Regions from separate parts of the Pseudarthrobacter sp. R1 genome, predicted to be linked through region 2. Evidence: riboswitches for the same ligand, from Rfam matches in the RefSeq annotation. Region 2 holds a riboswitch; the other holds the start of a gene.
The links. A riboswitch is a leader RNA that binds a small molecule or an ion and turns the genes downstream of it on or off. The one in region 2 is predicted to bind glycine.
Positions count from the first base shown of each region.

Region 1: it holds a riboswitch for glycine, as region 2 does, so the genes downstream of both, gcvP (aminomethyl-transferring glycine dehydrogenase) here and gcvP (aminomethyl-transferring glycine dehydrogenase) in region 2, are expected to answer to the same signal.

Region 1 covers NZ_JAMKFI010000006.1:25,919-30,385, forward strand. Annotated here, with positions in the region: gene gcvP (aminomethyl-transferring glycine dehydrogenase) at 1-1,740, opposite strand, end outside; glycine riboswitch at 1,793-1,900, opposite strand; glycine riboswitch at 1,902-1,999, opposite strand; gene M8J71_RS06210 (hypothetical protein) at 2,135-2,446, opposite strand; gene M8J71_RS06215 (VOC family protein) at 2,526-2,885, shown strand; gene M8J71_RS06220 (DUF427 domain-containing protein) at 3,024-3,308, shown strand; gene M8J71_RS06225 (hypothetical protein) at 3,401-3,745, opposite strand; gene M8J71_RS06230 (hypothetical protein) at 3,877-4,011, opposite strand; gene M8J71_RS06235 (GOLPH3/VPS74 family protein) at 4,363-4,467, opposite strand, start outside.
Region 2 covers NZ_JAMKFI010000001.1:21,018-25,484, forward strand. Annotated here, with positions in the region: gene M8J71_RS00105 (MFS transporter) at 1-1,429, opposite strand, end outside; gene M8J71_RS00110 (TetR/AcrR family transcriptional regulator) at 1,496-2,035, shown strand; glycine riboswitch at 2,126-2,224, shown strand; gene gcvP (aminomethyl-transferring glycine dehydrogenase) at 2,405-4,467, shown strand, end outside.

The sequences.
Region 1 (4,467 bases), on a different contig from region 2:
GCGCGAGTGGTGGTAGCCGCGGATCGCCAGCAGGCCGGCCAGCTCGCCCTGGGAACCGGCGTTGGGCTGGATGGACACCTGGTCGTAGCCCGTGATCTCTGCGAGATCAGCTTCCAGGCCGGCAATGAGTTCGCGCCAACCGGCTGTCTGCGAGTCCGGAGCGAACGGGTGGATCGAGGCGAACTCCGGCCAGGAAATGGCCTCCATCTCGGCCGTGGCGTTCAGCTTCATGGTGCACGAACCCAACGGGATCATGGTGCGGTCCAGCGCCAGGTCCCGGTCGGAGAGGCGGCGGATGTAGCGCAGCAGCTGGGTCTCAGAGCGGTGGGTGTTGAACACCGGGTGCTGCAGGTAGGTGGAGGTGCGCAGCACCGACGCGGGCAGCTCAAACCCGGCAGCTTCCACAACGGGACCGGCGCCAAAGGCGACGACAACCGCGGAGAGGACCTCCGGCGTCGTGGTTTCATCGACTGACACGCCAACTGTGTCCGCATCGATGAGGCGCAGGTTGATGCCGTGTGCTTCGGCGGCGGTGATCACTTTGGCGGCCTTGCCGGGCACGCGGACGGTGAGGGTGTCGAGGAACGTGTCGGACACCAGTTCGCGGCCGGCGGTCTTCAGCGTGGCGGCCAGGGCGCGGGCGTTGGTGTGGACGGTTTCGGCGATTGCCTTCAGGCCGTCGGGGCCGTGGTAAACGGCGTAGAAGGACGAGACGATGGCGAGCAGCGCCTGCGCGGTGCAGATGTTGGAGGTGGCCTTCTCGCGGCGGATGTGCTGCTCGCGGGTCTGCAGGGCCAGGCGGTAGGCGGGGACACCGGCGTTGTCCTTGGAAACGCCCACGATCCGGCCGGGGAGGGTGCGCTCCATGCCCTGACGGACGGCCATGTAGGCGGCGTGCGGTCCCCCAAAGAACAACGGCACGCCAAAGCGCTGGGTGGAGCCGACGGCAATGTCCGCGCCCTGCTCGCCCGGCGGGGTGATGAGGGTGAGGGCCAGGAGGTCGGCGGCGACGGTGACCAGGGCCCCGCGGTCCTTGGCCTCGGCGATGACGGCGGACTGGTCCCACACCCGGCCGGAGACGCCGGGCTGCTGGAGAACGACGCCGTTGATGTCGCCGTCGGGCAGTCCGTTGGTGAGGTCGGCGATCTCCACCTCGAAGCCGAGGGCTTCGGCGCGGCCCAGCACGATGGCGATGGTCTGCGGGAGGAGGTCGGCGTCCAGGACGGTCTTGCCGTCCTTGACCGTCTTGGACTTGTTTGCGCGGCGCATCAGCAGCACGGCTTCGGCGACGGCGGTGGCCTCGTCCAGTAGGGAGGCGTTGGCCACCGGGAGCGCGGTGAGGTCCTGGACCATGGTCTGGAAGTTCAGCAGTGCTTCGAGCCGGCCTTGGGAGATTTCCGGCTGGTACGGGGTGTACGCGGTGTACCAGGCGGGGGCTTCGAGGATGTTGCGGCGGATCACCGGCGGGGTCACGGTGTCGTAGTAGCCCTGGCCGATCATCTGCACGGCCGTCTTGTTTTTGCCGGCAAGCTTGCGGAGTTCGGCGAGGACCTGGACTTCGCTCAGTGCGCTCTCAAGGGTGAGGGGCTTGTCCTGGCGGATGGAATCGGGGACCGCGCTGTCGACGAGGCCATCGAGGCTGTCGTAGCCGACGGCCTTGAGCATCGTGTCGATGTCGGACTGGCGGCGCGCGCCGATATGGCGATCTGCGAAGGTGGTTGGGGACGATTGAACCGTCATGAGAGGAACTCCATAATTCAGGTGGTGCCGAAGCACCACGTTGATTCGGGTTCCTCCCCGCTCTGTATTGGACCTGAGAGTTTTGCGTTGCTTTGCTGTTCAGCAGAGCGCCACTTGCACCGTCGGTGAGCCCGGTTTCCCGGACTGCTTTCCAGAGTTGCCTTGCCGCGGCGGTACGTGGGCCTGAGAGATTCCTGGGGAGGATTTGCTCCTACGGCGCCTGCAGAACGTACCGGCAGGACTCTCCCGCCGCAGATCATAAGCACGTGCCACTGGTGGGTGACACGGCTCACACCATACCTGGTTGCGGGGCTGGATGCAAAACGGGGTTGCATTTTCAGGTGGGCTTACGACGGCGGGAGGTGCCGCCGTCGCCCTCTCACCGAAGCGCGGGTCAGGGGGTCCTGGGGCTGGCTTTGGTGCCGATCCGGTACCCGGCCCAGAATGCCAGGACGAGCAAACCGACGACGGCGATTGCCAGGCCGGCCTGCGTCCCTGGCGTAACGAACGCCAAGCCGCTTCCGCTGAAGGGCTCGTTGCTCAGCGGCGCGTAGGCGAACCAGCCAAAGCTGGCATTTTGGCTGTTGCTCCACGCGACGAAGCACCCCACCAGCACCACGGCGAGGGCCGCTACCGGCAGGACAGCTCCACGGAAGCGGGCAAGTCTCGGCGTTTTGTGTGCGTCAGGTGTGTTGTTTTCCCCCATGCAGGCGAGTCTAGTGGTGCTGTTGATAGTTACCCCGCCGCACCGGACAGACGACGGCCGCTGTAGCTAGGCTGGGCGGATGTTGACCATCGGCAGCACCGTCCTTGGCGTCAATGACGTCGCCCGCGCCACAGCTTTTTGGCATGCCGCCCTCGGCTACGTCCCCCGGGAGCCCGGGGATGAGACCTGGATAATCCTCGTGCCAGCGTCGGGACCGGGAGCGCAGCTGGCACTTATGCTGAGCGAGACGCCCGTGCAGGACCACCCTCGCATCCACCTGGATTTGTATGCGGACGACCAGGCAGCAGAGGTGGAGCGGCTGATCTCGCTCGGTGCCCGGAGCGTCGACTGGGACAGGTATCCGGAGGACTCCGACTTCGTGGTGCTCGCCGACCCTGACGGGAACCGCTTCTGCGTTATCGACCAAAGCCCGCGGTAGCACCGCCGTCGAACTTTGTGCCGGTGATTCACGTTCCGGCGCTGGAACCCGCCCTCCGGGAACAAGCGCGCACGCCATCGCGTTGGCATACCTACGAGCGGCATTCCCATGCGGCGGCACCCAACAGAATGGAACCACATGGTCAGGGCTATCTGGAACGGAAAAGTCATCGCCGAATCCACGGACACCGTGGTGGTGGAGGGCAACCATTACTTCCCGCGTGACGCAGTAAATGCGGGCTACCTCAGGGACAGTGACCTCTATTCGGTCTGCCCCTGGAAGGGCAAAGCCAGCTACCACTCGCTGGAAGTGGACGGAAAGCTGAACGTGGACGCGGCCTGGTACTACCCGGAGCCCAAGGCACGCGCCAAACAGATCGAGGACCGCATCGCCTTCTGGCGCGGCGTGACCATCGAGGCGTAGCAGCGGAAAGCAACGGGCGACGGCGGGACTTCCCGCCGCCGCCCGTTGCTTTTGCCAGGGCCCACCATCGCGCCCTCGGCCTGCAATCCCGGCTACGCCGCCAGCGGAAGATCGAACAGTTGCTCGGCGAGCCGGATGAGGTGGCGGGGAGCGTCGGTCTCTTCGCCGGGGTTTGTGTGGCCCAGGAACATGGCGGTTCCGTGGATGGTTTCGTCGAGATCGATGCCTGCTTCACGGATGAGGACTTCGGCCCGGAGGTTCTCGGCGTACCTGATTCCCTCGCTGTCCAGGTAGGCATGCCAGTCAGTGCTGGCAATACGCCCTACTTCCCCTGCAGCCACCCGCTGTAGTGCTGCAAGGTCCAGCTCCACGGTTTTGATGTGGACCGGATGAACGAGGCGGGCAGGGACCACTAGGGCATTGACGGAAGTGTTCATGGTGTTGTCCTTGTAGCTGAAAAACGAGGTTTAGGCGCCGCTGGTGAATGGCGAAAGCGAAATGGCGCAGGCGGGATGGCGCGGGCAGCCGACCGGGCTAGGAGTCCCGTTTCGGCTGCCCGCTGGCTTGATCAGCGCTGGTTTTTGCGCGGCTTTACGAAGTTAATTTCACTGGTTTCGTTTTTAGCTCTTTTGTCGGCTCTTTTTTCGAGGATCGACTTGCCGGCTTTTTTAGCGGCGCCGCTTTTCGGGGATTTTCCGGACATCGGAATCACGCCTTTCTGTGCTTTGCGTTACCCGATACCATACCTACTTTTATTTTTTATGCCAGTCCTTGAAAAACCTGTTCCAGCGGGCGTCCCGCAGCCCCGACGCGGGGCCAGGGAGTGTGACGAGTACGGTTATCTCCTTTTGCACTTCATGACAGAAGATTCGCTCTTAGTCTTTTCCTGTCAACGGTCGCAACTAAAGCCGGAAATGCACTGAATTTGCATCGTCCTTTTCTGCTGCCCTAAGAAATTCGCGACTCCAAGCGGCTTTAGGACGTTTGGTCCTATCCTGGCGAGAATTAGGTAGAAGGCAGCCCCGGGATCATCATCGGCCAGAGTTCCGTGGGGTCAAAGATTTGCCGCTTCTTCCTCAGCCAGCCTGACCATGCGAAGCTCGTCCTCGATCGCGCGCGACGGCCAATAGTCTTTCGACAGCTCACTTGCCCGGATTCT
Region 2 (4,467 bases):
AGGGCGCCGGCAACCCGGCTGCGAGTTCCATGGCTCCGGCCAGGGTTTCGCTGGCATGGGCAGTGCCCTGGCCGGCGGCCTCGACCGCCCCGGCGGGAAGCCGCAGGTTCTGCTGGTAGGAGGCGGTCAGGATGGAGCCCAGGACGGCAGTTCCCAGCAGGGCGCCCACCTCATAGCCTGTCTCCGAGATCGCCGAGGCTGCCCCCGATTTTTCCGCCGGGACGCTGCCGAGGATGAGGTCATTGGAGATGGTTTCGGCCGTTCCGACGCCCAGGGCCAGGACCAGCAGGGCAGCGAGCAGCAGTGCCGGCCCGTCGGCATGGCTGCCGAACGTCACCATGCTGTAGCCTGCGGCGCTCATGGCCAGGCCGGTGCCCACGACGAAACCCGGCCGGACCTTCCGCACGACCGGCACCACCGCAAGGCCCGCCACAACGGTTGCCACCAGCGCCGGAATCATTGCCATTCCCGCAGCGGAAGGGGACATGCCCTCAAGGAGCTGCAGGTGCTGGGCCAGGAAGAGGATGAAGCCGTTGAAGGAGAACAGGGCCAGGACGTTTGCCGTGATGGCCATGCTGAACACCCGGTTGCGGAACAGGGACATGTCCAGCAGCGGGCTCTTCAGCCGCTGTTGCCGCCGGACAAAAGTGGCACCCATTGCGAGGCCGAAGGCCAGGCTGCCCAGTGCCAGCGGTCCGGCACCCTCGGTGGCGAATTCCTTGATGCCGTAGACCACCGGAACCATGGTGAGCAGCGAGAGCAGGATGCTCGGCGCATCCACCCGGCCAGGTGTTGGGTCCTTGGACTCCGGAATGAATGCGGGTCCGAAGGCCAGCAGGGGCAGCATGATGGGCACGGCCACCAGGAGTACTGCTCCCCACCAGAACTGCTCAACGAGCCACCCGCCAAAAATCGGGCCCAGGGCGGCGCCGCCGGAAAAGCCTGCAGCCCAAATGGCAATCGCCAGCCGCCGGCGGTTGGGATCCACAAATATGTTGCGGATCAGGGACAGTGTGGAGGGCATCAGCATGGCGCCGAAGAAACCCAGGGCCGCGCGTCCGGCGATCAGCCAGCCGGCGCTGGGAGCGAAGGCTGTTACTGCCGATACGGCTGCAAAGCCAATGCTGCCAATGATCAGGAGCCGCCGGCGTCCAATCCGGTCGCCCAGGCTCCCCATAGCCACGAGCAATCCAGCCAGCACCAACGGATAGGCATCCACAATCCACAGCAGCTCCACTCCCGAGGTGCCCAGCGCTCCCGCGATCGCAGGCAGCGCGAAGGTCAGGGCGGTGTTGTCCACGGCCACGAGCAGGACCGGGAACATCAGCAGTGCGAGCGCAAGCCAGTCGCGCCACGTGCCCCTTGCGGGGTCCGGGGTGTCCAGGGCAGTGCGGGTGAGGGCTTGCTGGGAGGCGGAGGACGGTGTCATGAGGTAACTATACCGTCCAGACGGTATAGTTAAGAAATCCTCTATCCGCGATGCATGATGGGAAGCATGCCCCGAAAACCCGTAGCGCGAGATGCAGTCCTCGATGCCTTTGAAGAACTCCTGATCGACGTGGGGGAGAGGGCCGCCACGCTGGATGCGGTGGCAAAACGGGCCGGCGTCTCCAAGGGTGGCCTGCTGTACCACTTCCCCAACAAGGAAGCGCTGATCACTGCCACTTTGGAGCGGTTGGACCGCTTGGCAGGAGAAGACCTCGCCGCCATGGCGGCTGCACCGGAGGGGGCCGCGGCCTACTTCATCCGGTCATCCCTCTGGTCCGATACCCCGATGGACCGTTCTTTTGTCGCCGTGACGCGACTCGCCGAGGTGGCCCACGAGGATGCCCGCCGCCGCTTCGCAGTCATCCAGCAGCAATGGCTGGACCTGATCGGCAAGGACGTGGGCTCTGCGATGGCAAAGGCCGTCCTGTACATGGGGGATGGGTTGTACTTCAACGCCATGTGGGAAAGCGGGCCGTCCGGAAACGCCGGCGACAGGCAGGCTCAGGTCGACGAACTCCTGGCCGCCGTCGAGAGGCTCAGAGGCTAGCCGGTATTTGCTCCTGAGCCTGCGGCGTAGGAGAATTAGTGCATGTGTGGGCCGTCACCGGCCACCAGGAAAACCCAAATGAATAGCCTTTGATCTGCGGCGGGAGAGTTCTGCCAGAAGGTACAAGCAGGCGCCGTAGGAGCAATACCTCCCCAGGAATCTCACAGGCCCATGTACCGCCGCGGCGAGGCAACTCTGGAAAGTAGCAGGCTGTCCGCCTGGCATCCGGTTCGCCGGATACCTGGACTGTTGTGCTCACCGACGGTGCAAGCGGGGCCAGCGGATGCCGGCAACGCGGAAACTCTCAGGTCCAATACAGAGCGGGGAGGAACCCGATTCGATGCGGCGTACCCTGATGCCGCCTTAGCTATGGAGTTCCCCGTGACTGTATCTCCGGCCCCCGCCTCTCCGGCTGTTGCCGCCCCGGCTGCTGCCACCTTCGTTGACCGGCACATCGGCGCACGCCGGCAGGCCGACGTCGACACCATGCTCAAGGCCGTGGGGTACGACACCGTGGACGCGCTGGTGGATACCGCCGTCCCCAAGGACATCCGCCAGGACTCCGCGCTGGAGCTGGCGGGCGCACTGAGCGAGGTGGAGGCGCTCGCCGAACTGCGCAGCCTGGCGGCCAAGAACAAGACCGCCGTGCAGATGATTGGCCAGGGCTACTACGACACCGTCACGCCGCCGGTGATCCGCCGCAATATCCTCGAGGGCCCGGCCTGGTACACCGCGTACACGCCGTACCAGCCGGAGATTTCCCAGGGCCGCCTGGAAGCGCTGCTGAACTTCCAGACCATGGTCCAGGACCTGGTGGGCCTGCCCATCGCCAACGCCTCCCTGCTGGATGAAGCCACGGCCGTGGCCGAGGCCGTGCTGATGATGCGCCGCGCGAATAAAAACAAAGAGGTGCGCGACGGCAAGACGGTGCTGGACGCCGACTGCCTGCCGCAGACCATCGCCATCGTGAAGGGCCGCGCCGAGGCACTCGGCTTCGAGGTTGAGGTGGCGGACCTCTCCACGGGATTGCCCGACGGCGCCATCAACGGCGTGGTCCTGCAGCAACCCGGGGCTTCCGGCCGGGTGTTTGACCACAGCGCCGTGATCGCCGATGCCAAGGAGCGCGGCGCCCTGGTAACCGTTGCGGCCGATCTGCTCGCGTTGACCCTCATTACGCCTCCCGGTGAGCAGGGCGCGGACATCGCCGTCGGCTCGGCACAGCGCTTCGGTGTCCCGCTGTTCTACGGCGGCCCGCACGCCGCCTACATGGCAGTCCAAAAGGGCCTTGAACGTTCAATGCCCGGCCGGCTGGTGGGCGTCTCGAAGGACTCCGCGGGAACTCCTGCCTACCGGCTGGCCCTGCAGACGCGCGAGCAGCACATCCGCCGCGAAAAGGCCACGTCGAACATCTGCACGGCGCAGGCCCTGCTGGCGATCGTCGCATCGATGTACGCCGTCTACCACGGACCCGAGGGGCTGAAGGCCATTGCGCACTCCGCCCACGGCCACGCGAGGGTCCTTGCCGCTTCGCTCAAGGCCGCCGGCCTTGAGGTACTGCACACCAGCTTCTTCGACACCGTCACGGTCTCCGTGCCCGGCAAGGCGGCGGGCATCATCGCCGCAGCAGAGGCCAGGGGAATCAACCTGCGCAGCATCGACGCGGATACCGTGGGCGTCTCCACCGATGAAACGACAACACCGGACATTGTCGACGGCGTCCTGGCCGCCTTTGGTGCCGGGCTGGCTGAGGTGGGGGACGGGTTCGGCCTGGATGCCGCCGTCGAGCGCTCCTCCGACTTCCTGCAGCACCCGGTGTTCAACACCTACCGTTCAGAGACCCAACTGCTGCGCTACATCCGCAAGCTCAGCGACCGGGACCTGGCGCTGGACCGCACCATGATCCCGTTGGGTTCCTGCACCATGAAGCTGAACGCCACGGCCGAGATGGAAGCCATCTCCTGGCCCGAGTTCGCCTCGATCCACCCCTTTGCTCCGGACTCCCAGACCGAAGGCTGGCGCGAACTGATCGGGGACCTGGAAGCGCAGCTCACCGAGATCACCGGGTACGACCAGGTGTCCATCCAGCCCAACGCCGGTTCCCAGGGCGAGCTCGCCGGCCTGCTGGCGATTCGCGGATACCACCACTCGCGCGGGGACCAGCAGCGCAATGTCTGCCTGATCCCGGCGTCGGCGCACGGCACCAACGCCGCTTCCGCCGTCCTCGCGGGCATGAAGGTTGTAGTGGTGGCTACCGCCGCTGACGGCACCATCGACCACGCCGACCTGTACGCCAAGATCGAGGCCAACAAGGACGCGCTGTCCTGCATCATGATCACCTACCCGTCAACGCACGGCGTGTATGACGCCGACGTGCGCGAAGTCTGCGACGCCATCCACGCCGCCGGCGGCCAGGTCTACATCGACGGCGCCAA